DNA from 3 places in the Lysinibacillus sp. NPDC097195 genome. Region 1 is predicted to be linked to each of the others. Evidence: a T-box and tRNA genes for the amino acid it is inferred to sense, from the RefSeq annotation. Region 1 holds a T-box; the other regions hold tRNA genes.
What was found. The T-box of region 1 lies ahead of argS (arginine--tRNA ligase). A T-box ahead of a tRNA ligase gene usually reads a tRNA of that ligase, here a tRNA-Arg.

Region 1 (10,480 bases):
TAATCTCACCTGCCGATGAATAATCGGTTGTAATATAGCCTTGAGCCGCTCCGATGAATTTTGGTAAATTCATCACGTTTTGAGGTGCTAATATTTCATTTTTTAAAGCTTCAATTACTTTTTGCTGACGAGCTACACGGCCGAAATCACCTTCTGCATCATGGCGGAACCGAGCATAGCCAAGCAATTCCTGACCATTCAGCTTGTGTGTACCCTTTGTAAGCGTTACACCAATTTTTTCAGACATATCCTTTTCTACATCTATTTCCACACCATTTGGCGCTAAAATATCAACAAGTGATTCAAAATTTTTAAAATCTACGAGTGCATAATGATGGATCGGTAATCCGAACATATTACTTAATGTATCTTTTAATAACTGAACGCCACCTAAATAGTAGGCAGTGTTTAGTTTGTAGGATTGATAGCCAGGGATGTCCGCATAAATGTCTCGCATAAATGACACGAGCTTAACATCATTCGTTTTCTTATTCCAAGATAATACCATCATTGTATCTGTACGTGATTTCTCTTCTCCACGTGTATCAATTCCTAAAAGTAAATAATTTTCAATATCGTTCTTTACTTCGTCTCCATTAAAATCCTCTTGGGCTACTTTCGTGTCAGATGCTAATTGTAAACCACTACGATACTGCATCACACTATAGCCGACAATGACAATGACACAGAGTAATAAGAACGTAAATAATGCTCTCCCTTTACGCAAGCGACGCTTTTTTGGCCGTTGCGACCGTCTTGTATACTCTTGCTCTTCCATAACAAATAACTCCTCTATTTTTTTATAGTTAATGTAACGATTGCTAGTAAGGAAAGTTTCATTTTTTACTTCGTTTCCTTATCAACAGTTCTCTATTCGCTATTTTACACCCTAATTGCCAGTAATGAGCAAAATAATGCTATAATATTTTCACAAAAGAAAGGATGATGAACATGATTGAAAAAGCAACATTTGCAGGTGGCTGTTTTTGGTGTATGGTGAAGCCATTTGTAGAATGGGACGGTATACATAAGGTCACATCTGGTTATATGGGTGGTCATTTAGAAAACCCAACATATGAAGATGTTAAAAAGGGCAACTCTGGCCATTTAGAAGTTGTAGAAATTGAATTTGACTCTTCGATATTTAGCTATGAGCAGTTACTAGATATTTATTGGATGCAAATCGATCCGACAGATGCTTTTGGTCAGTTTCATGACAGAGGTGAATCCTATGCAACCGCCATTTTTACATATTCAGACGAGCAAAAAAGAATTGCGGAGGCATCCAAAGAAAAACTTGCGAACAGTGGTCGCTTCGATAAACCTATTGTAACCATTATTCGTGATGCTCAACACTTTTATCCTGCAGAAGATTACCATCAAGATTATTATAAGAAAGAAACAGATCATTACGAGCAAGATCGTGCTATTTCTGGCCGCGATGAATTTATTGCAGAACATTGGAAGAAATAAGGCTACTTACCAACAAAAAAGAATCCATTGTGTGTTTTTTACACAATGGATTCTTTTTTCATTACTCATTTATGTTTGACGCTAGGTTAAATGACTGCATTGCCTCAAAGAAACGCTGGCCATATTTCTCAAATTTCACTTCACCGATACCACTTATTGTTCTTAACCCCTCAAGCTCAAGAGGTTTTTTATCACATAGTTCACGCAATGTTTTATCCGAGAACACCACGAATGGTGGTACTTTTTCTTCGTCTGCAATTTCCTTCCGTAATAATCGTAAATGTTCAAATAAAGGATCATTGTTTGTGAGTACACGCACAGTAACCGCTTCTTTACGCATTACAGTGCGACTGCCTAACAATACGGCCCTTCCTCCCTCTGATACATAGATGGTAGGAAACGTCCCGTGCTTCACTGCCAGTAAACCTTCCGCAATTAAAAACTCTATAAAATTTGACACTTCTTTTGAGGATTGGCCTTTTAGAATGCCGTAAGTAGAAAGCTTAGCAAAACCAAATTCCTGTACCTTTTGATTTTTAGAGCCAATTAAAACTTGAGCCACCATTGTTTTACCGAATTTTTGCCCCATGCGTACAACACAAGCCAATACTTTCTGTGCATCTTCTGTAACATCTTTTACTTCCCGATTATCATTACAATTACTGCAACGATGACACGGTTCGCCTGCTTGTTCACCAAAATACGTTAAAATCGCATTTTGGAGGCAGCCTTCTGTATGGCAATAATCGACCATCGTTTGTAATTTTTCCAATTCTTGTGCAATACGGGCTTCATCGCGCGTTTGTTCGATTAAAAAACGCTGGGTTTGAACATCACCTGAAGCATAAAGCAATATACAGGCACTAGGTAAGCCATCACGCCCTGCACGACCTGCTTCTTGATAGTAGCTCTCCATATTACGTGGCATTTGATAATGTATAACAAAGCGAACATTACTTTTATCAATACCCATGCCGAATGCATTGGTGGCAATCATAATACGCGCTTCATCCTTTAAAAAACGCTCCTGCTCAGACACACGCAAATCTTCGGATAATCCTGCATGATATTTTGCAACAGAAACACCTGCACGTGCCAGTATGTCATACAATCCATCAACTGATTTACGTGTCGCCGCATAAATAATGCCGACTTCTGTATTATTTTTTTCGATATAATTTTTAATATATCGTTCTTTATTTTCACCGATTAGTACTGTAAAAGCTAAGTTTTCTCGTTCAAAGCCTGTAATGAGTGTTGCTTTTTCATCTATTGTTAATAATTGACGAATATCTTCGCAAACTGCAGGCGTTGCAGTAGCAGTTAATGCAAGCACTGTTGGCTTTTGTGGCCATAAAGTAAACAGTTTTTGAATGGCACGATAACTTGGGCGAAAATCATGACCCCACTGAGAAATACAATGTGCCTCATCAACTGCTAGTAATGGCACATATAGCTGTGACAATGCCTGTAAAAAGGATGCACTTTCTAATCGTTCAGGAGCAATATATAACAGCTTTAAATAACCTGCACTTGCAAGTTGCATTGTTTCATCTACTTCTTGCGCTGATAACGTACTGTTAATATAAGCTGCTGGAATATTGGCTGCTCGCAACGATTCAACTTGATCCTGCATTAGTGAAATTAGCGGTGAGATAACAATCGTTAAACCATCAAGCATTAAGGCTGGAATCTGATAGCAAATCGATTTACCACCACCCGTCGGCATGACACAAAGACTTGATTGGCCACTTAACGTTTGCTCAATAATTTGGGCTTGTCCATTCCGAAACGAATCATAGCCAAAGTGGTGCTGTAGCATTTGTCTTGCTTGCTCCATTTTTTTCTCACTCCTCTGCTATAAGACGAATTAATTTGTATTCGCCTTGATCATTTTTAAATATTTCATAAGTCATGATGGAATTGGCTAACGCCTCTTGTCCTGCTGAATTGGTTAGCACATATTCCGTTTTTGCGCGCACAACTATATTTTGTCCAACTTTCTCTATACGTTTTATTGTAGTATTTGAAAAATGGATTTTGGCTTGCTTAGAAGCATAATAGGCTACCATCTCATCCAACGTATGCTGCAAATCTTCTGCCCCAGTAACCGTCTTCATTACGCTTGCATCGTTAATGGCAACAGCTGCTTTTAAATGCTCATGAAAGGTGTCAATAAATAGTTTCACTTCATCTGCATTATAAGCAAAAACATTCTTACCATATTTCTTAATAGCTTGTTGTACCGCTTCTTTATCTCCTTCTTCACTGTAGGCATAGAGATTTTTTGATTGGGATAAACGATCTTTTGCTTTCATGCCGTCGGTAATCCATTCATCTAGTAATGTGTCAATATCCTGCAATGGCAATATGTATGGCTGTGCAACGCCTTGTTGCTGACGATTAAAATAAATGCCTACGATTTGACCATTCTCCGCTTCCATCACAGGACTACCTGGAGGTAAGGCTTGCTCTGCATCTATATAATAAGCTGCTACTTTGTCCGTATATTTTTTGATTGTGTGTGGTAAGCCATCGATATACACTGCTAAGTCATCTAATTTCCCATTATAAACGCTTGGTACATTGACATCAGCTTTATACTGCACTTGTAGCACAGCAATATTATAAGCTGTCGACATATAGCGGACTTCAGCTTCAACTAGTTTGTCATTACTAAATTGCACAAGTGCCGTTGGCTTTGATGCAACGAGTGCTCCATTCGTGACAATATAAAGCATCGAGGGCTCCTTTTTCACAATGATGCCAGCCCCGATTGCATTTTCCCCAACAACCTTCACTTCTGGCACAAGCTTTTCCTCCTGCTTCACTACAGACTTCTCCGTTTTCACGTCAGCATTGTCCTTGTTAAACATATCTGCCACTGTTGGATCACTACAGCCTGTTAATAAAAAGGTTGCCGCTCCAACGATTAGCATCTTATTTCGCATACATTCACCAGTACTTTCTATCTTAACTTCTTTCCTATTCTATCATAAACAAGGATAGTATTCGTTTCAAGTTTACATAATAATATTATTTGGTTAAAGAGAGATAATAAGTTTAGAAAAATCGACTTTCCTATTAAGAACGAATTTCAAATATTTCATATACCAAATAAAAAAGACATGCTACTCTCATCAGCATGCCCTGTTCATCTTATTAGCTTTTCTTTAACACAAGTGTCGTCCCAATTATAGCAATCATTAGAGCTAGAAATATTGCATAAGTGTATGCATGATTGCCGGTTATATCATAGCAATAACCAATCAACGTGGGAATTACGGCACTCATCATAAAACCACCTGACAGTACCATCGATGACCAGCTATTGGCTTCGGCATGATTACGGGCTTCATCCAATGGTAATAATAAACCGATTGGAAACAAGCCACTTAGCACAACCCCGATAACTAATACAGCAATCCACAACACTACTCCTGTGCCAACCGATAAAAGCGCAAAACCGATAACCCCTAGTATTCCTAAAGAAAGTAGCCAACGTATACGATTGGACCATTTCTCCATTAGAATAGGTACCACAATATTGCCTATCATTTGCACGATGGATAAAAAAGTGAGCATCGTGCTTGCAGCAACGAGGGACATACCTTTATCCTGAAGCATAGGCGTGAGCCATGACATCATCGAAAAAAACAGCGAAGTTTGTAAGCCAAAATAAACTAATATTGTCCAAGCTCGAGCATTTCTCCATGGATTACGTGCCACTTCCTTCGATTGTTCGGTCCTTTGTTCAACAAGTTTAACTTCCTTGTTGTCAATGACTAGCAACCACAGTAAAAGGGCCAATGCTGCAAGTAGTGCCCAACTTCCAAGGGCAATCGTCCAGTTTTGCTGAAAGCCATTATAAAAAGACACAGTTAAGGCGGCACTTAATGTTGCACCTGTTCCGATACCAAAAGAATATATGCCAACCACTGTCGTAAATCGTTTCGGGAATTTTTCCTTAATAAATGCGTTTAACATTGGCCCGATAATAGCAATGGCAAAGCCTGCTGCAAAACTCGTTGCAACGAGCAATATATAACTTGCTTTCAACGAGCGTAACCCATTCGCTACCATAATGATCGCTAATAACAATGCAATAGCAGACTTCGTACCAAGACGTTTTTGTAATGGAACGGCCATTGGTGCAAAGAGCCCCATACAAAACACTGGAATAGATGTTAATAAACTCATTTGCAAATTTGAAACATGAAGTGACTCCATTAACACGTTAAACAGTGGACCAATTGCTGTTACTGCTGGTCGCATATTAAGAGCAACGAAAAAAATACTGACAACAACGAAAACCGTCGTAGTCGTCCATCGGTTATTTTTCATCATGATTAGTACCTTTCTGCATGGTAATCTATTCTCTGTCTTTTCCAACTTTAAGGACCAAGAGTGTTGTCAGACATCTGATTTCTTATTTATTTTTACCATTTTTTCTGTTTAACGTCAATATTATGGTAATCTAATCATTATTTTGGTTAATCAAAGGCTATACATTTTTACATATTTTCAGGTGCGCTAATACCTAATAATGCTAACGATTCTTGTAAAACTATGGCCACACATTGACATAATGTTACACGACTATTTTGCATAGCATCATTTACTAAAATTTTATTGTTGGCATAATATTTGTTGAAATGGCGGGCTAATTGTAAAGCAAACTTAGCCACTAATGACGGATCCGCTTGTTCATACGCACTGGCAACCACATTTGGGAATTGGTCTAGTAATAAAATAACTTGCCATGCTTGCTCTCCTAAAGGATAAAACGTCTCATCAAATTGGACATCAGCTTTTGCTAAAATAGAGTGAATGCGTGCATACGTATATTGAATATAGGGTCCGGTCTCTCCTTCAAAATGCAGCATTTGCTCAATGGAAAAGTCGATATCATGTAAGCGGTCATTTTTTAAATCATTAAAAATCACGGCCCCTACCCCGACCTGCTTTGCAACTTCCTCTTTATTTTGTAATTGAGGATTTTTCATCTCAATATTATGTTTTGCAGTTTCGATTGCTTCAGTCAACACATCATGTAGTAAGACAATTTTCCCTTTACGCGTTGACATTTTCTTTCCATCTTTTAGAATCATCCCAAATGCTACATGACGTAAATTTTGTGCCCAGTCATAGCCCATTTTCTCTAGCACACTAAATAACTGTTGGAAATGCAGCGTTTGTTCATGTCCTACAATATAGAATATTTTTTCAGGATGATAATGCTTAATACGATATAATGCTGCTGCTAAATCACGTGTAGCATATAATGTCGCACCATCAGTTTTCTTTATAATACAAGGGGGCATATTTTCTAATTCTACAACATACGCACCATCAGAAAGTGTCAGCAAACCTTTATCTTGTAATTCATCTACAACCGTTTGCATTTTATCATTATAGAAAGCTTCCCCATCGTATGCATCAAAATGAATGCCAAGCAACTGATACAGTGCTTTAAATTCATCTAAAGATACTTCTCTAAACCAGTGCCAAAGTGCAAGCGCTTCTTCATCCTTATCTTCTAGCGCTTTAAATGCAGCACGTGCTTGCTCAATTAACGAAGTGTCTTGCTCAGCTTCTTCATGGAACTTCACGTAGATTTTCAACAATTCCTCAATCGGTGCAGCTGCGATGGTTTGCTGTTGTCCCCATAATTTATAGGCAACAATTAATTTCCCAAACTGCGTTCCCCAATCCCCTAAATGGTTAATACGAATGGCATGATAGCCATTTTTCTCGGCAAGATTAGCGAGCGCATTGCCGATGACCGTTGAGCGTAAATGCCCCATGGAAAAGGGCTTGGCAATATTAGGTGAAGAAAAATCGAACACCACATTGCCTTTGTTAGTTAAATTCGTGCCATATAAACGTTGTTCTTTCCTAATCTTTTTTAATACTTGTTGTGTGATAAGTGATTGATTGAAAAATAAATTCACATACCCTCCTACGATGGTAACTGACTGTATCATGTCACACTTCAAGTTCTTTTCAATTTCAGCTGCGATTGTTTGAGGAGATTTCCCAAGTATTTTCGCTAACTTAAAACATGGTAGTGCCAAATCACCTACATCTGCATGTTTAGGTTTTTCTAGTAATGTTGCCATTTCAGTTACTTCTACTTGTTGATTTAACGCTTTAGCTAAGCTTGTTGCAATTTCTACATTCATCTTGATTTCCTCCTTTTCAACAATAAAAAAAGCTCCCGTCTCCATAAGAGACGAGAGCATAGATTCCCGTGGTACCACTCTAGTTGCCATTATTATGACCACTTTCAATTGATAACGGGGTGACGCCCCGGTAATCCCTACTAATTGTTCGGGAAACTTCTCCAAAGTGCGTTTCATTCAAATGTTCTGCATTAGGCTCACACCGTCCCTAACTCGCTTGGCAGCACAAAATGAATTACTGTCTTTTTCTTAGAATGTAACATTTTTCAATTTTGCAATATCTTACATTATCCCATCTTCAAAGTCAACTATGCCTAAAATATTAGGCTTTAAGTCAAATTTTAATAGGAACAGGAAGTGGTAGTCATAGAAATTGCTCTATAAGATAGGCGGACTATTGACTGAAAACGTTGCTGTCATAATGTTTATAGACTATGGAACATATTTCATGATATACTAGAGCCATTGTGAAAAAAGGAGGAACTTGCATGATTCAAGTAAGTAATGTAGGTCTTCGCTATGGCGATCGTAAACTATTTGAAGACGTAAATATAAAATTCACACCGGGGAATTGCTACGGTTTAATCGGGGCAAATGGTGCAGGAAAATCAACATTCCTAAAAATTCTTTCTGGTGAGATTGAAGCACAAGAAGGAAATGTTTCTATGGGTAAGGACGAACGTTTATCTGTCCTTAAACAAAACCACTTTGAATACGACGAGCATACAGTGCTTGATACCGTTATTATGGGTAACAAACGCCTATATGACGTAAAAAATGAAAAAGATGCAATTTATGCAAAAGAAGATTTTTCTGATGAAGACGGCATGCGTGCTGCTGAATTAGAAGGTGAATTTGCAGAGCTAAACGGTTGGGAAGCTGAATCAGAAGCTGCAACACTATTAAACGGTTTAGGCATCTCAGATGACCTTCACTATATGTTAATGGGTGACCTTGAAGGTTCTGACAAAGTCAAAGTATTATTAGCACAAGCTTTATTCGGTCAACCAGATGTTCTATTACTGGATGAGCCTACCAACCACCTTGACTTAAAAGCAATTCAATGGTTAGAAGAATTTTTAATTAACTTTGAAAACACAGTCATCGTTGTATCCCATGACCGTCACTTCTTGAACAAAGTATGTACGCATATTGCGGATCTTGATTTCTCTAAAATCCAATTATATGTGGGTAACTATGATTTCTGGTATGAATCTTCTCAGTTAGCGCAAAAAATGGCGCAAGACCAAAATTCGAAAAAAGAAGAGAAAATTAAAGAATTACAAGCGTTTATTGCTCGTTTCTCTGCCAATGCATCAAAGTCAAAACAAGCAACATCACGTAAAAAAATGTTGGATAAAATTGAGCTTGATGATATTAAACCATCTAGCCGTAAATATCCATTTATCAACTTCCAAATCGGCCGTGAAATCGGTAATGATGTCTTAACTGTTGATGGTTTAACCGCGAGTCAAGATGGGCAAACATTATTTAAAGATATTCGCTTCTCAATGAATAAAGACGATAAAATCGTATTACTAGGTAGCCCTATGGCAAAAACAGCACTTCTTGATATCCTTATGGAAGAAAAAGAAGCAGATGCTGGTACATTTAAATGGGGTGTGACAACTTCTCAAAGCTACTTCGAAAATGATCATGATAAATACTTCGAAGGCTCAGAAAAATCATTAGTAGAATGGCTTCGTCAATACTCACCTGATGACGAAACAGAAAGCTTCCTTCGTGGTTTCTTAGGTCGTATGCTATTCTCTGGTGAAGAAGTAAAAAAATCCCCTTCTGTCTTATCAGGGGGAGAAAAAGTGCGTTGTATGTTGTCAAAAATGATGTTAGCAACAGCTAATGTTATTTTACTTGATGAACCAACGAACCACCTTGACCTTGAGTCAATTCAAGCACTAAATGAAGGGTTAATCCGCTTCAAAGGTGCTATGATTTTCACATCGCATGACCATCAGTTCATCCAAACGATTGCCAACCGTGTCATCGAAATTCGTGAAGATGGTTCAATTTTAGATAAACAATTAACATATGATGAGTTTTTAGAGTGGAAAGATAGCCAAGGCTTAAAATAATCCATCTTTAAACAACTCTGATTCCACTCCCCCACTCGCTTGGGGGAGTTATTTATGTTTTAGAGCAATGGAGCGTAATAAATGAAACATAATAGCTATATGCATATATGGATTGAAGCAGAAAATTGGTCTGAAGGTGAATGGGACATCGAAAATACTAACCTTGATGTCATTGTAACTTTCCCTAATCGCTCTAAATATTTGGCAAGTTTTTTCACTTATCAAAACGTCATATCTTTGACAGAGCGCTATAAAGAAACAGGTGAAAATATGGAAGGCGCCTACTTTTCGGCAAGTGACATGGTTTTAATAGATATCGCAAGTCGAGAGCGAATTTATCAACTAATTGATTACCTTATCGATAATGATACGTTTAAGTCAGTTTTTACACGTTGTCCAGATGTTGAGATTGATGAAGATGATTTATTTCCAGAGGATTTTTTTGAAAAGAAAGTCATCAAGTAGTCATTTTAATATTGAAAAACGGCAAATACTTTGCGTATTTGCCGTCTGTTACAATTATTGCATTTCTTTTGTTGGTCCTAAGACACCTGGTACAGCTAAACCTGCTTGACGTAATAACACGGTCATTTGACCACGGTGATGTGTTTGATGATCGATTAGTGCACGTAATAATGCGCCTCGCGTGATAGGTCCATTAAAACCTTTCACTTCCACCAATAAGTCTTCCTTTGAAAGCTTTGCTGCTTCCTCTTTAATACTGTTTGC
Region 2 (10,480 bases), on a different contig from region 1:
GCGTAAAAATCCACTTCGCTTTCCGCGGGCACGGCGTAAGCCGCAACCGTCGCTGTCGCGCCGGCTGTTGCGTCTTACGTTACGTGCGTTCCCGCAGGAGTCTATGTGGATTTTTACTTGGGTATTCAAAAACCATAGCGGGGGTGAATTTAATATTTCAGTGCCTGGCACCTTCTGCTGACAAATGAAAAACTCGCTAAGGCGGCAATTTCCTACAGCGTAAAAATCCACTTCGCTTTCCGCGGGCACGACGTAAGCCGCAACCGTCGCTGTCGCGCCGGCTGTTGCGTCTTACGTTACGTGCGTTCCCGCAGGAGTCTACGTGGATTTTTACTTGGGTATTCAAACGCTCATAGCACGAGAGTAAAATTATTTTGAGTGCCTGGCACTTAGCAATCGGCTCCTGAATCGGAAAAATTCACTTCGTTATTAGCTCAGCACAGTAAGCGGTAATTCGCCGTATACATGGCTAGCGTGGAAATTGTTTGAGTGCCTGGCACCATAAAAACACAAAAAAAACCCGCTAAGACATTTGGACTTAGCGGGTTTTGTATTAGCGTTCGTTACGCACAAAAATATGGTCGATTAAGCCGTATTCTTTAGCGCGTTCAGCCGTCATGAAGTTATCACGGTCAGTATCTCTTGAGATGACTTCTAAAGGTTGACCTGTACGCTCTGATAAAATACCATTTAACTTTTCACGAAGGAATAAAATGCGTTTTGCCGCAATTTCAATTTCAGTCGCTTGACCTTGTGCACCACCAAGTGGTTGGTGAATCATTACTTCTGCATTCGGTAATGCGTAGCGCTTACCTGGTTCACCAGCAGCAAGTAGGAAAGCACCCATTGATGCAGCCATACCAATACAAATTGTTTGTACTTTTGGCTTGATGAATTGCATTGTATCGTAGATTGCCATACCAGCTGTAATCGAACCACCTGGTGAGTTAATGTAAAGAGAAATGTCTTTATCTGGATCTTCTGCTTCTAAGAAAAGAAGCTGTGCAACGATTGAGTTTGCAACGTTGTCGTCAATGGCACTTCCTAATAGGATAATACGATCTTTTAGTAGTCGTGAATAAATATCATAAGCACGTTCACCACGACTTGTTTGTTCAATAACTGTAGGAATTAAATTCATGTTAAATCCTCCTTAAAAAGCTAAATTCGAATACTTTTACTGAAATAATCCATTATATTTCAGTTGTAACCTTATCATACACATTATAGTCAGGGAAGGTCAAATATTAACGCTGATATTAAAGAAATAAAATCTATAATAAAAATTGCGAATTATAGTTGAATTGTGAGCAATACGTTTGTATAATAGAAAGGTCGTAAGTTAAAGTACAATCCACTATTTTGCAGGTATGCTTCTGAAACGAGGATTATCTACATGACGCTTTACTGTAAAGCCTTAGAGTGAGTACTTTTTTTTTATGCACAATTGCCCTCGTGGTGTAATGGATAACACGTAAGATTCCGGTTCTTGCACTGGGGGTTCGATTCCCTCCGAGGGCGCCATTTTACATGTAAGAAAACCTTATGATATAAAAGAAAAACCTTGCAATCGTTATTGTACCAACGGTTGTAGGGTTTTTTCTCTTTTCTCATCACTTTCAACAAGACAATGGAAAAGGAAACACACTACACAAATAGATATCTTTTTCATTCCCTCATATAGCGTACTTCATTAAGATACCCGTCTGTGTGGAAAACTAAACCATTTATTTTAATCTTCAATGAATATTACATATAATAATTAAAAATGGTATTATATACCATGTAATGCTAGCGTAGTTGCTCCAATGTTCATTTAAGAGCTAATGGTGATTGGTTTTTTAATATAGAGCTTTAATAAGGGGGATCTATAGATTTGCAAAAATATAGTGTATTAAAAAGTTTAGGTTTAATAGTACTTGCTAGCTTAGTTATTTTTACTATTTACTCCTTTATTGTGAATAAAGAAAGCTTTGGTGGACCTATTTGGAAACAAGTTGTAATGGCTAGTTGTTTCCTGGTAATAAGTATAAATAATTTCCGATTAAAAAAGTATGCTATGGGTTGGATTTTTGCTGGTGCAGTATTAGCTTTTGGAATAAGTATTTTTAGGGATACGATTGCTTCTTAAAGCAATCATTTCATATATTTAAAAAAAGTCACTCATGTGAAAATAATGAGTGACTTTCTTCTATATATGTTACAAATATAAAAATACCATAGCAATTTAAATTATTTAGTAACAAAACGCATTTAGCACTTGCTAAAGGTTTCGTTTACTAGTAAAGTATTAAAAGGTATTAAGTGCGATTCTTTCATGTAGGTTGTTACAACCTTACTATGCACTTTTACTAAGCCTACAAAGGGCACCATTTTACTGATTAAATGATTTTTTATAGCTTGATTCTCCCAATAAGTGGTTTAGCAGCCTGCTTAGTGGAGAAAGAAAGGGATAGATGGAATTTGCCTCATAGGTTTAATTCCCACTTTTATGCCTTTCAAAACCATCAAAATGCAACAAACTCCAAAAATTTTTTTAGTGAACATAACGAACGTGAGGCTAGCGTGCTAGCCCAAAAGAAGAATCCTATCTGAGGGGATTCTTTTTTTGTGGACAAAATTAGCTAAAATTCGCATAAAATCTATCTCGGAATTGCATAAGTATACATTTTTCGACATGTATTTTGTTTTTATTACATAATTTCTCTTCATTTTGTATAATTAAATTCATTTTTATGAAAAAATAATCACTTTTATACGAAACCGTATTGTATATCAACTCTATTGACACTATAATTGACCTAATAGTCTAACATTTCCGAATAGAAAAACGATAAGTTCGGAAAATTATTAATTGTCTAGGGGGAAAAACTATGAAAAAACGGTTTTGGACGTTATTAATGATCGTGGCTGCATTTACACTTGTGTTAGCGGCTTGCGGTACAAAAGAAGATACATCGTCTGGCGATGTTCCAGCTGATGGCGGCTCGAAAGATGAAAAAGTATACAAGGTTGGAACAGAGGCAACCTTTGCACCATTCGAATCGATTGACGATAAAGGGAATATTGTAGGGTTAGATGTCGATATTTTGCAAGCGATTGCAGATGAAATGGGCTTTAAAGTGGAATGGGCAAATATTGGTTGGGAGCCTGTATTCCAAACAATTAAAAATGGTGAAACACATATCGGTGCATCTGGTATTACGATAAATGATGAACGTAAAGAATCATTTGATTTTACAGAGCCATATTATGAATCTCAATTATTAATTGTTGTGAAAGAAGATTCAAAAATTAAGTCTTTAGCAGATTTAAAAGATAAAAAGATTTCCGTACAAATTAATGCAACTGGTCATATGGCTGCAAAAAAATTACAAGGTGATGCTAGCACAAATATTATGGCATTCGAAAGCCAACCTGTAGCGATTCAGGAAATGTTAAATGGTAATGTAGATGCAACAATTGGTGATAATGCAGTTGTCTACGAATATATTAAAGCAAACCCAAAAGCAAAACTTAAAGTAGTGGAAGATGATGCATTCGAAAAAGAATATTACGGCTTTATGGTGAAGAAAGGTAATACGGAATTATTAAACCTATTAAATGAAGGTCTACAAAAAATTAAAGACAATGGTAAATTAAAAGAAATTACTGGTAAGGACTTTAAGTAATGAATGCTGCCGTTAGCTTAATAATGCTAGCGGCTCATTTGATTTATTAGCTCGTTATTGTAGAGAATTTGAATGGGAAAGTAGGGGTTCTAATGGACATCTTTGATTTACGCTGGGACATAGTTTGGAACTACCGTGATATGTTTATTCGTGGTATTGGTGTAACAATCATTTTAACGCTCAGTGGTTATTTTGGTGGTATTATTTTAGGCTTACTATTAGGTTTAGGGAAAGTTTCTAAAAATAAATTCATTTATTGGCCATGTAAACTCTATGTAGATTTATTCCGTGGGACACCGATGCTTGTGCAAATATTATTAATTCATTTAGCGGTTATTCCAACGATTTTTGGTCATTCACTAGGATATATGGTATCTGGTATTACCGCACTTGTATTAAACTGTGCAGCTTATAATGCAGAAATTTTCCGTGCAGGTATTCAGAGCATTGATAAAGGACAAATGGAAGCGGCACGTTCACTTGGTTTAACACACAATCAAGCAATGAGAAAAGTGATTTTACCACAAGCTTTTAGACGGATGATTCCGCCACTTGGTAATGAATTTATCGCATTATTGAAAGATTCCTCATTAGTAACGGTTATTGCTGCGCCTGATATTTTATATGCAAGTAAAGTTGTTGCAGGTGCGAGCTTCCGTTTCTGGGAACCGTATATTGTAGCAGCATTATTATACTTAGTATTAACATATGTTGTAACAAAAGTAGTCGCATTTATCGAAAAGCGATTCAGCAATAGCTATGTCCCTCGTAAAGCAGAAGGGAGAGAAGCAAGATGATTAAAATAGAAAACTTACACAAATATTTTGGTAAGCTCGAAGTATTAAAGGGCATTGATTATGAAATTCAAGAAAAGCAAGTTGTCTGTGTCATTGGACCATCGGGGTCAGGGAAAAGTACTTTTTTACGTTGCATTAATATGCTTGAAGAAGTGACAGATGGTGCTATTTATATAGAAGATGTCAAAGTTAATGGGCCGAAAACAAATATTAATGCTATCCGAGCAGAGGTTGGTATGGTATTCCAACAATTTAACTTATTCCCCCACATGAATGTCATCGATAATGTCACAATGGCACCAATGCAAATTCGCAAAATGAGTCGTGCAGAGGCTGAGCAACTAGGCCATGAACTTTTGAAAAAGGTTGGTCTTGATAGTAAAGCGTATAGCTACCCTGAACAGCTTTCAGGTGGACAACAACAACGGGTGGCCATCGCTAGAGCATTGGCGATGAAGCCAAAAGCGATTTTATTTGATGAACCAACGTCAGCACTTGATCCTGAAATGGTGAAGGAAGTGTTAGACGTTATGAAAAATCTAGCATCAGAAGGCATGACCATGATTGTCGTAACACATGAAATGGGCTTTGCACGAGAAGTAGGCGATCGTGTAGTGTTTATGGATGGCGGATATATAGTAGAAGAAGGTACACCTGAAGAAATCTTTGGCAACCCGCAAAATGAGCGTACAAAAGCCTTTTTAGGAAAAGTTCTATAATGAAGTAAAACCATTCAAAGCATAAGCAATGAATGGTTTTTTATTTTTAATGAAGAGGATTTGTAGTAGTAGTGAACGAATCAAGCATTGCACGCATATCTTGTTGCGTATATTGTGGCACTTGGTAGTAGCCATGCTTATTTTGGTAAATCGAAAGTTCGTATGCCATCTCAATACAGTTGGGAATACTATCTGCAACAACACGACGCACAACTGGGTTTGTTGTTTCTGTTGCTGCTGCAGTCATGCATTTAGCTGACCCTTTATGCGCACCAAGTAAGAAGCCAGAAATGACTTCATCATTTATCTCGCCAGCATTTTGCATTGGTTTTTTCGGTTGAGTTGGTTTAATTCCATATTGGAAGTTGTTCCCTGTTTGCATTTCATAACGGCCGGTTGGCACAGATGGGTCATGCCCTGTTTTAAATGATTCCACAATCGTATTGTACATGCCGAGTGTGAAATTATATTGATTATCCAAAATGCTTAATAATTCTGGGTCTTTTACATGCGGACGTAAAAGGATGGATTGATTTAGTCCCGCAATAATTTCGCCAATTGTTTCATGCATGTCCATTACTTCGTGTCCACCATGATTTAAGCTTTGTTGTTGGTTAGGTGTTGTTGCATCATTTGATTCATTGTAAAAAGATTGTGACAAAAAAAACGCCTCCTGAATATATAGTTTGTTGCAGTAGTTAGTATGTCTTGGATGTGTAGTTTCATACGACATAAATCTGCTTGCATATATTTAGCATAGCGATGTTTTTTTGTAACACATTAGAGGTATAAGAACAGAAAGGTAAGGGAGGATGCACATTTGAAAAAAGTACTTGGACCTGTAGGCATAATCGTTATTATTTTAGGTGTTTTAGCTTTATTATTTATTCCAAAATACAATAGTCTTGTTACAGCGGAGGAAAATGTAGATTCAAAATGGGCTCAAGTGGAAAACCAACTACAACGCCGCTATGATTTAATTCCAAATTTAGTGCAATCAGTGAAAGGATACGCTAATCACGAGCAAGAAGTGATCGCCAGTATAACAGAAGCGCGTGCACAAATGGGCAATGCACAAACGCCGGAGCAACAAGCGGTGGCGAATGATGCGTTAAATGGTGCTCTTAGCCGATTGCTTGTCGTCGTGGAAAATTATCCGAATTTAAAAGCTGATGCCAATTTCCGTCAATTAATGGATGAACTAGCGGGCACGGAAAATCGACTAGCAGTAGCACGTGAAGACTATAATAATGAAGTGCAAGGCTTTAATAAAACAGTGAAACGTTTCCCTGGTAATATCATGGCAAGCATATTTGGCTTTGAACAAAAACAATACTTTAAGGCAGCGGCAGGGGCTGAGCAAGCACCCGCAGTTGATTTTAGTGATTCAGGTAAACAATAATGAAACGGTTGCCAATCATACTATTCGTTGCTTGTTTGATGTGGCTTGTAGCAAGCAACAATGCGCAAGCACAATTGCCGACGCCAATGAAAAATACCTATGTTCATGATTTTGCCAATGTACTGTCACCTGAAGTCAAAGATGAACTGAATCAGTATTCCACACAATTAGATCAAGGGACTGGTGCTGAAATCATGGTTGTCACGCTAGATAGCATTCACGGGCAAGAAGCCAAAATGTATGCTACTAAATTAATTCGTGCGTGGGGTATTGGGGATGCAGAGAAAAACAATGGTGTCCTGCTATTGGCTACATTTGGGCAAGGGCAAGGACAAAATGATGTTGTCATTGCCGTCGGTCAAGGTTTAGAGGGAGCATTACCAGATGGGAAGTTAGGTCGTATTTTAGATGAAGCTTTTTATCCAGCTGCAAGTAATGGTCAGGTAGATCAAGCATTTCAAGCGACCTATGCAGCATTATTTCAAACGGTAGCAACAGAATATAATTGGGATGGTGAAATGCCGACACAAGCGGTGGAGGATGAGTCAATGCCCAATTGGCTGTTTGTGCTAATCGTTATTATTGTGCTCGTGGTCGTTATTTTCTCCAATGGCGGAGGTGGCCCACGCTCTAGGGGGCGCGGAGGTTATCCAGGAGGCTTCGGCGGTGGCTTTGGCAGAGGCGGTTCAAGTGGTGGCGGCTTCGGCGGCTTCGGCGGCTTTGGTGGCGGTTCATCTGCCGGCGGTGGCGCAAGCCGAAAGTTTTAATTGAGTGGAATTGTGTCGGTGCCTGGCACCGACACAATTTACTTACGACGTGCCCGTGGAAAGTGAAGTGAATTTTTACGATATAGAAGCTCGATAATAGCAGAATGAATCTTTCAAAGGACTCATACTATTGCCAGGTATTTAAGTATTTTAAATTCAGTAAGCTATTTTTTTATAACTAAGTAAAAATTCACGCAGACTCCTACGGGAACGCACGCAAAGTAAGACACAACAATCCGCGCGAATGCGAGGGTTGTGGCTTACGACGTGCCCGTGGAAAGCGAAGTGAATTTTTACGATGTAGAAGCCTATGTTATGCAAAGTGGAAGGACTCACCTTAAGGAGAGTCCTTTTTAATTTGGATAAATAAATAAGTACTATCAATTATTGACAATTGTGCTAGTTTTGGTATAATTTTCTTGTATCGACAAACGATATAACGCACATTGATATAAGGGGGAAGTATTGTGAATAAAAGATTTTTATCAGCATCTTTAGCAGTTATTTTAACTGCCTCAATTGTTTATCCTGTCTCCATACATGAAGTACGCGCTGCAAATGACTCTAGCAATACGACTATTGCTCAAGAGGAACGCCTAACAGCACAAGAGTTTCTTGATTTAGCTGTAACATCTTTAACATTCCAACATGGTTCTGAATCAATGCGTCAAGAAGTGATGAATAAGTGGGTTAAAGAAGGCGAATTACAAAACTTAAGTAATACAATTAAACGTAATGAAGCGGCACGAATATTAGTCAGAGCGCTAGATAAAGAAGAAAAAGAAGTAACGTTAGCAGACTATTTGGCAACAGCAAATACGCTAGGTTTATTTAATAGTATTTCAGAAAATAGTGACACTCTGACAAAGCAAGATGCTATGAAAGTATTTACTACTTTTAAAACTATAAAAAATGGTGCGAGTAACGAAGGTGTTAAAGAAATTTCGGTAGAGGATTTTATGAAAAATCCAGGCAATTTCGGTTATCAACTTTCACCAGATGGTAATTACATTACGTTTGCATCTGCATGGGAAAATCGCTCAAATGTTTTTGTGAAAAAAATGAATGATGATAGTGAACCTGTTCGCGTATCTAATTCTAAAGATCGTGATATTGCTGGCTTCTTCTGGAAAGATGATACATTACTTTATGCTAAAGATAATGGTGGAGATGAAAACTTCCATATTTATTCTTCTACATTTAACGGAACAGAAGAAAAAGATTTAACACCATATCCAGGTGTCACAGTTGGGATATTAAGTAGTTTACAAGGTGTTAAAGATGAAATTTTAATTATGATGAACAAAGAAGATGCAACAGTATTCGATGTGTACAAGCTAAATGTCAAGACAGGCGAAACAAAGCATGTTGCAAAAAATCCTGGTAACATTTCAGATTGGGTTGCAGACCGTGATGGTAATATACGTTTAGCCGTTGTATCTGATGGTGTAGAAGGAATGATTCTATATCGTGACACGGAAAAAGACGAATTCAAACCTTTTATTGAAATGGCAGCGGGGGATGAAGTAACGCCACTTGCTTTCTCTAAAGATAACAAGCATATTTACGCAACTTCTAATAAAGGAAGAGATAAAGTAGAAGTTGTGAAATACGATCTTGAAGGTAATGAAGAAGTTATTATGTCGAACGAAGAAGTAGACGTATCGGGTGTATTATACAATGCTGAACAAGATAAAATTTTATACGGTGCTTACGTAACGGATAAAGTTCACTATCAATTCTTCGATGAAGATTTTGAAAAGCTATTCCGCAAAATTCAAGACAAGCTAGGTGTTGAAGAAAGTGAACTTGGCATCAACGACTATAATAAAGAAATGACAAAATTTATTGTCAGCGTATCTAGTGATACTGTATATGGTAAATATTATTACTATAATTCGGTTACAGATGTATTAACAGAACTAGCAATATTAAGTCCGTGGTTAAAATCAGAAGAACTTGCAGAAATGCATCCGATTTCTTATAAGAGTCGAGATGGTCTGACAATTAACGGTTATTTAACATTGCCGAAAAATAAAGAAGCAAAAGATTTACCGCTTATCGTAAATCCACATGGTGGTCCATGGGCACGTGATATGTGGGGCTTTAACCCAGAAGTACAGCTTCTTGCAAACCGAGGATATGCTGTGCTACAAGTGAATTTCCGTTCTTCCACTGGATACGGAAAAGAATTTTTACAAGCTGGTAATAAGCAATGGGGTCTAAAAATTCAAGATGATATTACAGATGGCGTGCAATGGGCAATCGATCAAGGCATCGCGGACCCTGACCGCATCGGTATTTATGGTGCATCATTCGGTGGCTATGCTACATTAGCTGGTATTACAAAGACACCTGATTTATATGCTGCGGCAGTTGACTATGTTGGTGTATCAAATATCTTCACATTGCTTGATACAATCCCACCTTATTGGGAAACAATGCGTAACATGTTCTATGAGCGTGTAGGGCATCCAGAGACAGACAAAGAGCTATTAACAGAAGCTTCTCCTATCTTCCATGTTGATAAAATTAAAACACCATTATTTGTTGCGCAAGGTGCAAATGATCCGCGTGTGAATCAGGCAGAATCAGATCAAATTGTTGAAGCGTTACGCGCAAGAGGTGTAGATGTTGAGTACATGCTGAAAGATAATGAAGGGCATGGCTTCCAAAACGAAGAAAACCGCATTGAATTCTACAATGCGATGGTTAAATTCCTTGATAGCCACTTGAAAAAGTAAACTACGAGACTGTGCAGAATTTGCACAGTCTTTTTTATTTTAAATTAAATATTGGACTAGTGCCGTTGATTTACGCTGCGCACGACGCTTCCCGCGGGTATACCGTAAGCGATACCAGATGGTAAGGCGAAGACTGTTGCAACTTACTTTTCTTTTGTTCCAAGTAGTAGACTTCGTGGATTTTAACTAGTATCTTACTATCAAATTTCAGAATTGTTTGAGTGCCTGGCACTGGTCTTTGCATAGCGGTACAATATTAAATAGGAAGGGGTTGGATAGATGGACGTGCAATTTTATAGTCGTTCCCATTGCGAACTTTGTGAGGAAGGCTTACGTACACTTAAGCTTGTGCAAGAGGAAGTTGGTTTTACCATCGACAT
Region 3 (10,480 bases), 810 kb from region 1:
CTGTTGCAAAAATTCACGTTCTGTCAGTCCATCTTTATCTAACAAATCCAATTGACTTGCCTCCTTTATATTGATGCATTAAGTTTTTTACTCTCCGAAATAGTTTCCATAGGGCGCAAACTTCGCCAGTACTTCGTCAACTTTGTGTATACGTTCCTCCAGGCTTCCTCGTAGCGTAATATAAGGAATCCGTCGCTCCTTCAAATCAGCGATAATCTGTTTATGGAAAACATGCCGCTTCTGATCTCCGCTGCGGTCCCACGTATCATCATAAGGTATATCGTCATCGCATAGGAAAAACAAATCGTAGCGCTGAGCATTCTCTAAAGCGAGCCTTGTTAACAAATCCGGGGCCTTGCCGTGGTAATCTTGTGCAAACATATACGTCGTAATGGCATTCGTATCGACAAAAAGATAGCGGTTCGCAGCCAGCAATGCCTGTTCTTCACGCTCAATATGACCGACCGCAATGTCATCGAACGCTTCAAAGGCAATTCGGCGGTCCACTTGATGTTCAGTCCAATAATCACGACCATATTCGCTTGCGAACGTCGTGCCATACCGCTGAGCAAGTGCTTCAGTAATTGTCGACTTACCTGTGGACATGGCGCCAACGAAAACAACTTTCGTAATTAAGTCTCTATATACAATATCACTAACAAAATCTCTGTATTTATAAGGATTGGAACGAACCATCGTTGCTGAAATAGGCACTAGCTCGCGCGCTTCATCCACTCGTCTATCTACCGCCCCCAAAGCGACGCTCATATGTTCACCGTAAAACTCACTTGAGTAAAAATGCGTTACTTGCTCCCCGTTCAGCACACCGAGTATATACTGCTCTTCCCGAATCTCATGCTCTCTATCATCCGAATAGCCGTCTGGACCATCCCAAGCTTCGATTACTCGCACTTGCGGATAGAGCTTGCGAATCCAATTTGCTCGGATATGAAGCGGAATTGGGCTGACCGTCGTTTCGTAAATAATGACGATCAATTCATCTACCTCTTGTAACGCCGTTTCAATCATAAACTGATGCCCTTTATGCAGCGGGGCAAACTTCCCCAGTGTAAGTCCTAGCGTTTTCATAGCGCCACCTCCTTAACCACTTTATTCCAAGTATAGTATCCATAAAACGCGTTGACCAGATATGCGCTCCACATCACTATCATCAGCAAGCCATCACCACTACCATCCAGCATCCGAATCACCCACAACAACACTGTGAAAAGATTTAGCACGATATAAACTAGCCACTGTTCCTTAAATCTTCGAACCATTAATATCGTCGCTACAATAGAAAGCACTGTCGTAGTTGCATCGATGTAAGGCGAATTTTGACCTGGAATGAATGACAGCCCAAAGCCTATTAGCAAGCAGCCGATCACACTGCCCATACCAATTAGCAGCAATCCTCTTGGATCCAGTTGTCGCATAACTAGCTTGCCATCTTCTTGGCGGTTATTTTTCCACATGTAAAAGCCAATGACATTCATCGGAACGAAAAATAGTAAATTTAGCATTACCTCTCCAAACAAACCATTGATAAAAGCCAAATACGTGTAACCGACCGTATTGTACATACCGAATACATAACTCATCAAGTTGCCTTTCGCCGCAAGCACTACGCATAACACACCGGTAATAAAAACTGTAAATCCAAATAAGGAATCCTTTGACATCACCGTAAACCCGACAGCGATTGCAGTAAACAGCACTAACCATGTCATTTCAAAAACATTCCAGCTTCCTACTATCTTCTTCATCTTGCATCCCTCCATTTTTGATAAAGCAATTTTTCTTAGTATCATTTTGTTAATAACATTTTGTTACTATCAAAATTAACAGAAAATCTTGCAAAGGTCAAGAAAATATTTCCTGTTTTTTTGTAGGATGATGATTTTTATTATTTGGTAATGGTGCAATATGGGGACATAAATCGTCTCAAAACCGTTTCATCGCTACGTCCATACTTACTTCTTCACATGGTACACTTTGGAAATGATACCAGTTATACTAAAGAGGATGTGTAAAAGGGGAAATTGGAACGCTCGAAGCAATCGAACTATCAAGCTCAGCAATGGAGGTAGATTAGATGGATGATAAAAGCTCAAAAATGGAAACTTATTTGAATACGAAGGATATTGCCAAACGTAATACGTTATTAAAGCAATTAGTATTTGACTTACCAGAGGACGGAAAGGACTTTTTTCTAAAAGCTTATAAAAAGGAACGTTATTTAGATATGCGGCTGACTGCCATTAGAGGTTATGCTGCCTTTGCAAGTGAAGAAGAGGTAACCCTTTTAATGAAAAAAATGTTGGAAATCTTACAAAAGCGTCCGGAAAGTACCCCATATAATTATCAGGAATATGAAATTTTACGATCTGCTTTTTTAATCCCTTACTTGCTAGACAACTATTCTTATAACTGTTTTCATAACTTTAATGAACAGTTAAAAAAGCAATACGATGCCATGCCCGAAGTTTTCAAAGGCATCTTTACATGCGACGCTAAAGGTGAACATATCCAACTCATTCCCCCAGCAGTCGTCCAAAAAAACATTGAACATTTCTTACGAGGTTGAATAACGGTACTCAAAGCTAGCGCTATTTAGCATTTCGTTCGTACTATTCAATACAACTGGATTTTACTCCGTGATCATTTGATTGATAGAAACACTATATTAAGTGCCAAATAATGGACTTGTATGCATGACTTAACTTCATGTTGCAAGTCTTTTTTCATTCGTACTCGCAGCTGACTAGGAAGTATAGTATCGACTGTGGCACATCTCCTTTTTTCCTATTAAATTGTGGTCATTGACTTACCCTCGTCTTATACCAATATATTTTTCTTTTCATATTATCACGGTAATATCGCCATTTAACATTTGAAATTCTTACTATCAATATAGTTTTAGAAATACAGTTCTATAGCGAATTTGTATAAATAGACTTGCTATAGGGCAAACTTTTTAAAGAAAAAACTGGAGGTGCAAATGACGTGTTTGAGAAAAAATTAGCGCTTCATGAAACAATGGAATTTCATGAAGTCATTAACTTTATGACAACAAGTTTACTTAAATCGAAACTGAGTCAAGGTGTGGTCTTTGATGACGATTTAAGAGCATTATTAGATAAAAATGTAAAATTATCGACTCCAGCACTCACTGCTATGGTTAAGCTCTACTCTAAATCAGAATTAGAATATTAGGAGGACAATGCTATGAAAGACTATTTAGATCCTATCAATTCAATTGGCATGCCTGAGCTAACTGATTCGGGGGTTGCTCTGGAGTTTTTACTTACAACAAAGACCGGTATTAGAAATCTTTCCATTGCCTTAACAGAAACAGCTTCCCCTGCTCTTCAAAAAATCCTAAGAACTCAACTCGATGTCATGGTTGATTTATATTTCGAAATTTCTGAGCTGATGGTAAAAAAAGAATGGTTAAAACCTTATGATCTAGAAGGGCAAAAAGAATTGGATATTAAATCTGCAGAAAATGCGATTAGTATTGCACAGTTGGATTTATTCCCTAAAAACATGAATCGAAAAGGATTGTTCCCTACTCCACCGAAAAAATAAACGAAAAAGAGGGATTTTATAATGAAAGCTGTCACTTTTCAAGGTATAAAAAATGTTGAGGTTAAAGAAGTACAAGATCCTAAAATAAAAAAAGCTGATGATATTATTGTTCGTTTAACGACTACTGCCATTTGTGGGTCAGACTTGCATTTAATCCACGGAATGATTCCGAATATCGGAAAGGACTATGTCATTGGCCATGAACCGATGGGCATTGTAGAAGAAGTTGGCAAGGATGTGACAAAGGTTAAAAAGGGCGACCGAATTATCATCCCTTTTAATATTGCATGCGGTGAATGCTGGTTTTGCAATCATGAATTAGAAAGTCAGTGTGATAATGCAAACGATAATGGCGAAATGGGTGCTTATTTTGGTTATTCAGATACAACAGGCGGTTTTCCGGGAGGACAGGCAGAGTATATGCGTGTTCCATATGGCAATTTTATTCCGTTCAAAATTCCAGAGCAATCCGAAGTGCCTGATGAAAGTCTTGTGCTCCTTGCCGATGCTGCCTCTACTGCTTATTGGAGTGTAGAAAATGCCGGAGTAAAGAAAGGTGATACTGTCGTTATTCTTGGCTGCGGACCCGTTGGACTATTAGCACAAAAATTTGCTTGGTTGAAAGGTGCCGAAAGAGTCATCGCAGTTGACTATATTGGGTATCGTCTTAAACATGCAAAGAAAACAAATAACGTTGAAATCGTTAATTTTGAAGACCATGAAAATTGTGGTGAATATTTAAAAGAGATCACCAAAGGCGGTGCAGACGTTGTCATTGATTGTGTCGGGATGAGCGGAAAAATGACGCCTCTCGAATTTCTGGCCAGTGGCGTAAAACTCCAAAGTGGTGCTATGGGCGCCATTGTCACTGCCAGTCAAGCAGTACGTAAAGGCGGCACTATCCAAATTACCGGTGTTTATGGTGGTCGATACAATGCCTTCCCACTCGGAGATATTTTCCAGCGTAATGTGTCAATTCGTACTGGACAGGCCCCCGTTGTTCATCTCATGCCTCATGTCTATAACTTAATCGCTGACGGTAAAGTGAATGCCGGAGATATCATTACACACGTCCTCCCTCTTGAAAAAGCAAAACATGGTTATGAAATATTCGATACAAAACAGGAAGACTGTATTAAAGTGGTTTTGAAACCTTAAATATAGCGGTAAAAATGAAAAGCGCCTCAAACCCTTGATATTAAAGGATTTGAAGCGCTTTTTAGTTGGTTCAAACTTGTTCTATCTGAACCTTTAGACGTCCTTGGACAAAAACATTGATAAATCAATGACTATAATGTTTACCTTTTTTATACCCTACTTTTTTTTAGACAACCTATTTCTGTGTAGTATTTAATATTTATTCTTCTGCCCATTTAACATCATGTAATTTTTAATTAAAATAACAATATAAATTGAAAGATGGTGTTATTTTATGTAAAACTGAAGAAATCAAAATCCCACTAATTAAAACAGGAAAAACTGTAGCTGAAGCACTTGGGACATCATTACAAAACTTGTCTAATAAAATTTGCAGTGTCGATTTTAAAGTGATTGAATTAGAGAAAGTAGCAAAAATATGCTTAGTAAAATTCCAATATAACTCCTTATTAGAATATAAAACAAAATATAACAAAAAAGTAAACAGATAACTAAATGGTTGTCTGTTTTTTCATATATACTTTTAACAACATTTTCCCTAAAATGGATATGAAGGGAGATTTTTATATGGATAATTTATTTATGATTTTATTTTTAATTAGCTTATTGGCTTTACCTGTGTTTGCCGTTAGGTCAGTTATTGCATTTGTAAAGAAGGATGGTATGAAAGGGAAGAAAATGCTGAAATTCAGTGGTATTTCTTTTGCCGCTGTAATCGTTACAACTATAGGCTTTGCAGCTACGGCAGACACTGTAGAAACTACTAAAAAAGAAGAGAAAAAAGTGGAAACTGTAGCTAAAGTTAAAGAAGAGGAGAAAGAGAAACCAGAAGAAAAGGCTACACGTGAAGCTAAAGAAGCTGAAGAAAAAGCCTTAGCAGCACAAAAAGCTAAAGAAGAAGCTGAGGCTAAAGAGAAAGAAAAAGCGAAGGAAACTGAAAAACAGGTAGAATATTTTAAAACAAATACCCAACCATTTATCAATGAACTTACAAGTTCTTATGATAAAGGTTGGAATGATGTGTGGCAACCTACTTTTGAAGCGATAAGTGCAGGAAATACAGATATATATAAAGCTTATGAAAATATGAAAGCCTTAAAAAATTATTACAGAAATTTAAGCACCAATATGAATAATATTCCTGTTGAGGGTTTATCTAAAAAACACCAAAAATCACTTAAAGGCGCTATGAATGACCTTAGCTATGCTGCTGTAAGTAGACAAATGGCTGCGGAAAAATCTATGAAAATGTTTGATGAAGGTAACTATTCTCCTTCTCACATGGATAAAATAAAATCAGATATCGCTTCTGCTGATTCTCGGATGTTGTCTGCTGTAGTTGTAATCACTTCAGTAAAGGCTGAGTTAGGAATAGAATAAGAATCACATTGGATAAAGTCACTCAATAGAGTGGCTTCTTATTTTTATCTAAATAAATTAGTTAGGAAATTTTCCACTTTAGTTTTAAGAGCTCGAAGGATTTACAATATGGTGTGTAATGACAGTGGGTCATTAGGACACTCAATTATTCAAACAACACTGGACAATTATTCACTCATACTAAAAGAATTGGAAAAACGCGATGAAGAAATTGCAATTAACATTTATTCATCCTAATTTTTTGTTCACCTTGTTTACATTTTGTTACCTAATTTATATTTTATATGTTTTTCTATGCGATTTTTGAAATCTTTAAAAGAAAAGAAAAACGCCTAAAACCCAGTATTCTCAAGGTTTTAAGCGTTTTTCTTTTTGGTTTAAAATCAATCTACGTTTTGCTAAAAACGTCCCAGGAGGGATTCGAACCCCCGACCGACGGCTTAGAAGGCCGTTGCTCTATCCTGCTGAGCTACTGAGACATGATGTGTTTTCCTAAATAACTTTTCTCTTAGGAAAGACAATATTTATTATATGTCGTTTATAACATAAAGTCAACATTAATTTTACTATGAAGGCAAGGTTTGCCTTGCATCTATTATATACCCATTTATTATATGAATCTATATCTTTCTTTATGCGCTTTTAATACAGTACAATCACATTTTTTGCTAAAATAATGAAAACGTAAAAGAGGAGGTATGCGTATGTTTGAACAATCTGTTGTAGTGGTGACAGGTGGTGCACAAGGCATTGGTAAAGGCATTGTGCAGGCCTATGCACAGCGTGGTGCTAAGGTGGTCATAGCAGATGTCAATGCAACGCTTGGGAAACAATTAGCGCATGAATTGCAGGCGCAAGGTTATGCGGTGTTATTTATTGAGACGGATGTTGCGAAAGAACAGGATATCGTCGCCTTAATGGTACAAACAGTTCAACATTTTGGTACGATTACAATTTTAGTGAATAATGCGGGTAAGTTTCAACACGTATCTCCATATGATATTACGTTCGCGCAGTGGCAAGATATGTTGCATACTAATTTAACGAGTGTTTTATTTTGTTCGCGAGAAGCAGCAAAAATAATGCGGACAAATGAACAAGGTGGTTCCATTGTTTCTCTAGCCTCTACACGGGCGTTTATGTCTGAGCCCCATACGGAAGCATATGCCGCTTCAAAGGGCGGTATTGTGGCGTTAACACATGCTTTAGCACGTTCTTTGGGGCCAGATCAAATTACGGTTAACTGTATTTCTCCTGGATGGATTGAAACGGGGGATTATGAACAGTTACGGACGATTGATCATGCCCAACATGTATCTGGACGTGTTGGTATGCCGGAGGATGTTGCGCTAGCTTGTTTGTATTTAACAAATCCCGCAAATCGCTTTGTTACAGGTATTAATCTAACTGTCGATGGTGGTATGACGAAGAAAATGATTTATGAAGATGAATGAACGCTCTTTAATTATGCACATTAAAAGATCGCGTCGAGTACTCTACAATAGAATGAATTTTTTGAGGGAGTGAACATGCGGTGTTTCCTTATGCAAATGGCTCTTACGGGAATTCTTTAAGTGCCCTTTATACTGCTCCATCCAACCAGTATACGGCGCCTATTCGGCACTTTTTACAACCGCAACAGGATAATCGAAAGTGTATAAGTAAAGCAGAATCTGATTTTATGGCGATGAATCGTCTGTTGTGGATGGAGCATGTCAATTGGACGAGGATGACGATTATTAGCATTGTCTTCGGTTTGCCTGATTTACCGTTTGTGCAAGCACGTCTGTTACGCAACGCGACGGATTTAGGCAATTGTCTGCGCCCATTTTACGGCGATCAAATAGCCGATCGCTATGCAGCACTAATCAAAGAGCACCTAGTTATTGCAGCACAGTTGGTCACAGCAGCGAATAAAGGTGATGCAGCAACAGCAGCTGCAAAAGAAAAGGAATGGTATCGTAATGCCGATGAAATTGCTGTCTTTTTAAGTACGATTAATCCTTATTTGACGAAAGAAGCCGTACAGCAAATGTTTTATAGCCATCTAGCTTTAACGAAAAAAGAAGCGGTGACGATGATTCAAAAAGATTATCAAACGGATGTGCAAGTATTTGATGAAATCGAAGCAGAGGCACTCGCCATGTCGGATATGATTGCAATGGCCATTGTCATGCAGTTTTGCTACCGCTTTTATTCATAATGGCTCCAATAAAAAACCAGATTCATAGACAATGCTTGTTGTCCATCAATCTGGTTTTACGAATATTTAGTGCCCGAAGCTATGATTGCTCTATATCTGTTTGGTGTGTCTCGACATAGCGGTAATATAAATTACGTAATTCTGATTCTTTAAACTTCCCTAGATGGGTTTTTAATTGAGGATGCACTAAAATCCCCTTTGCGCGTAGCTCCTTGACAAACCAACCTTTAGAATATTGATGCACGTTGCACAGTCCCCTTTTCTGTTATTCATACATAACGTATGCTCAAAGGTTTTGCGCTGTTACCGTTCTCCTTTTCATAAAAGAAAAAGTGTTAGATTGATTGCAGTCAATCTAACACTTTTTGGATTTGCTCAGCATAGTTAGCTTTTAGTCGTTTATGTGCCACAAAATGTTTGGTATGGACAGTCTGTTAGGGCTGGGAGCTTTGTATACTCTTCTTGCTCAGCTGTATAAGCGTATGGTTGGGATAATGCTTGTAATAGCTTATTCATTACTTGATAGTCGCCTTGTGTAACAGCGGCTTCTAACGCCTCTTCTACTCGATGGTTGCGAGGAATAATAGCCGGATTATTATCGCGCATTAACTGTTGAGATGCCGCTTCACTTTCCTCTTGTCTTTGGCGTCTTGCTTGCCACTGTTCATACCATTTTTTAAATTCTGCACACTCAAATAGCGTTGTGCCTTGACATTTATTTAACGTCAGCGCCCGGAACGTATTCGTATAGTCTGCTTCGTACTTTTCCATGAGGGTTAGTAGTTCATCTACCAATTTTCCATCCTGCTGTTCTTCGTTATAAATCCCCAGTTTAGCGCGCATGCCCTTTAGCCAGTTTGTATTATACAATTGTGGATATTGCTGAATCACTTCTTGAGCCAATGTTACTGCCTCTTCTTCGTTATCATGAATAAGTGGTAGCAGTGATTCCGCAAATCGCGCAATATTCCAAGCGCCAATAGGTGGCTGATTGCCGTAAGCATAGCGACCTTGGCGATCGATTGAACTAAACACGGTTGCTGGATTGTACGTATCCATAAAAGCACAAGGGCCATAATCAATAGTTTCGCCACTAATCGTCATATTATCCGTATTCATCACACCGTGGATAAAGCCAACTAACTGCCATTTTGCAATAAGTTTAGCTTGTCTCTCCATCACTGCCTGAAGCAACTTTAAATAACGATTCCCTTGTGTCATGTCAATCATTGAATAATGCCGTTCGATGGCGTAATCAGCTAGTATTTGAAGCTCTTCCTCGCTACCCCATTGTGCCGCAAACTGAAATGTTCCGACACGCAAGTGACTGCTCGCAACACGCGTTAAAATTGCACCGGGCAGTTCCGTTTCACGTTGAATTGTTTCTCCCGTTGTGACGACAGCTAAACTACGTGAAGTCGGAATGCCGAGTGCATGCATCGCTTCGCTTATAATATATTCCCGAAGCATGGGACCGAGTGCCGCACGCCCATCTCCGCCTCGCGAAAAGGGAGTGCGACCTGAACCTTTGAGGCCAATATCATAGCGTTGCCCTGTAGGTGTAATTTGTTCTCCTAGCAGCAATGCTCGACCGTCACCTAACATATTAAAATGCCCAAATTGATGTCCTGCGTAGGCCTGTGCAAGCGGTAATGCGCCATTAGGTATGTCATTGCCTCCAAGCATGGCAATGCCCTCTTGACATTTCAGTGCCTCACTATTTAAGCCAAGGGACTTAGCAACAGCTTCATTAAAAATGACCAATTGTGGTGATTGCACAGGATTTAATTGCACAGGGCTATAAAATATACTTGGAAGCCGCGCATAGCTATTATCAAAATTCCATCCAAAGTTGTTTTCCTTTGTCATTTTATCCCCCTTTTCTTTAGTTTTACTACTATATTGCAATTCATGCTTGGTCGTCACGCCCAATCCATATATCGCACATAAATATAAAAACGCTTAAACTTTCTTATGGTAGAATGTTAAGCGTTTTTATATCTTTTATACCTTAATTCCGTCTAAATGTGTGCTTCGAAATGCATTCATTGTCATCAGTAAAAAAATCCACCTGAAAATAATCATCTTGTATATCGATAAGCGCAAAGCTTTTTTCATTGCGCCCTCTCGGCTTCAATAGACTGCCTG

Region 2: it has a tRNA-Arg gene. The T-box ahead of argS (arginine--tRNA ligase) is inferred to sense a tRNA for this amino acid. The anticodon was not compared.
Region 3: it has a tRNA-Arg gene. The T-box ahead of argS (arginine--tRNA ligase) is inferred to sense a tRNA for this amino acid. The anticodon was not compared.

Annotation. Positions count from the first base shown of each region.
Region 1 is NZ_JBIWDP010000001.1:1,082,308-1,092,787, reverse strand. It holds gene ACIQXI_RS05645 (LCP family protein) at 1-778, opposite strand, end outside; gene msrA (peptide-methionine (S)-S-oxide reductase MsrA) at 952-1,473, shown strand; gene recQ (DNA helicase RecQ) at 1,535-3,313, opposite strand; gene ACIQXI_RS05630 (TcaA NTF2-like domain-containing protein) at 3,321-4,424, opposite strand; gene ACIQXI_RS05625 (MFS transporter) at 4,636-5,820, opposite strand; gene argS (arginine--tRNA ligase) at 5,988-7,658, opposite strand; T-box leader at 7,702-7,918, opposite strand; gene ACIQXI_RS05615 (ABC-F family ATP-binding cassette domain-containing protein) at 8,147-9,751, shown strand; gene ACIQXI_RS05610 (hypothetical protein) at 9,833-10,216, shown strand; gene ACIQXI_RS05605 (DinB family protein) at 10,271-10,480, opposite strand, start outside.
Region 2 is NZ_JBIWDP010000002.1:102,507-112,986, forward strand. It holds gene clpP (ATP-dependent Clp endopeptidase proteolytic subunit ClpP) at 554-1,141, opposite strand; tRNA gene ACIQXI_RS14065 (tRNA-Arg) at 1,450-1,524, shown strand; gene ACIQXI_RS14070 (hypothetical protein) at 1,877-2,131, shown strand; gene ACIQXI_RS14075 (basic amino acid ABC transporter substrate-binding protein) at 2,874-3,671, shown strand; gene ACIQXI_RS14080 (amino acid ABC transporter permease) at 3,764-4,468, shown strand; gene ACIQXI_RS14085 (amino acid ABC transporter ATP-binding protein) at 4,465-5,187, shown strand; gene ACIQXI_RS14090 (spore coat protein) at 5,234-5,848, opposite strand; gene ACIQXI_RS14095 (LemA family protein) at 6,008-6,589, shown strand; gene ACIQXI_RS14100 (TPM domain-containing protein) at 6,589-7,356, shown strand; gene ACIQXI_RS14105 (S9 family peptidase) at 7,824-10,100, shown strand; gene ACIQXI_RS14110 (glutaredoxin family protein) at 10,380-10,480, shown strand, end outside.
Region 3 is NZ_JBIWDP010000001.1:267,854-278,333, reverse strand. It holds gene ACIQXI_RS01405 (NUDIX hydrolase) at 1-51, opposite strand, end outside; gene ACIQXI_RS01400 (AAA family ATPase) at 88-1,089, opposite strand; gene pnuC (nicotinamide riboside transporter PnuC) at 1,086-1,766, opposite strand; gene ACIQXI_RS01390 (hypothetical protein) at 2,096-2,587, shown strand; gene ACIQXI_RS01385 (hypothetical protein) at 3,007-3,216, shown strand; gene ACIQXI_RS01380 (spore coat protein) at 3,229-3,591, shown strand; gene ACIQXI_RS01375 (zinc-dependent alcohol dehydrogenase) at 3,613-4,749, shown strand; gene ACIQXI_RS01370 (hypothetical protein) at 5,317-6,129, shown strand; tRNA gene ACIQXI_RS01365 (tRNA-Arg) at 6,535-6,608, opposite strand; gene ACIQXI_RS01360 (SDR family NAD(P)-dependent oxidoreductase) at 6,834-7,583, shown strand; gene ACIQXI_RS01355 (hypothetical protein) at 7,664-8,332, shown strand; gene ACIQXI_RS01350 (DUF2639 domain-containing protein) at 8,412-8,576, opposite strand; gene ACIQXI_RS01345 (protein adenylyltransferase SelO) at 8,732-10,201, opposite strand; gene ACIQXI_RS01340 (metallophosphoesterase) at 10,344-10,480, opposite strand, start outside.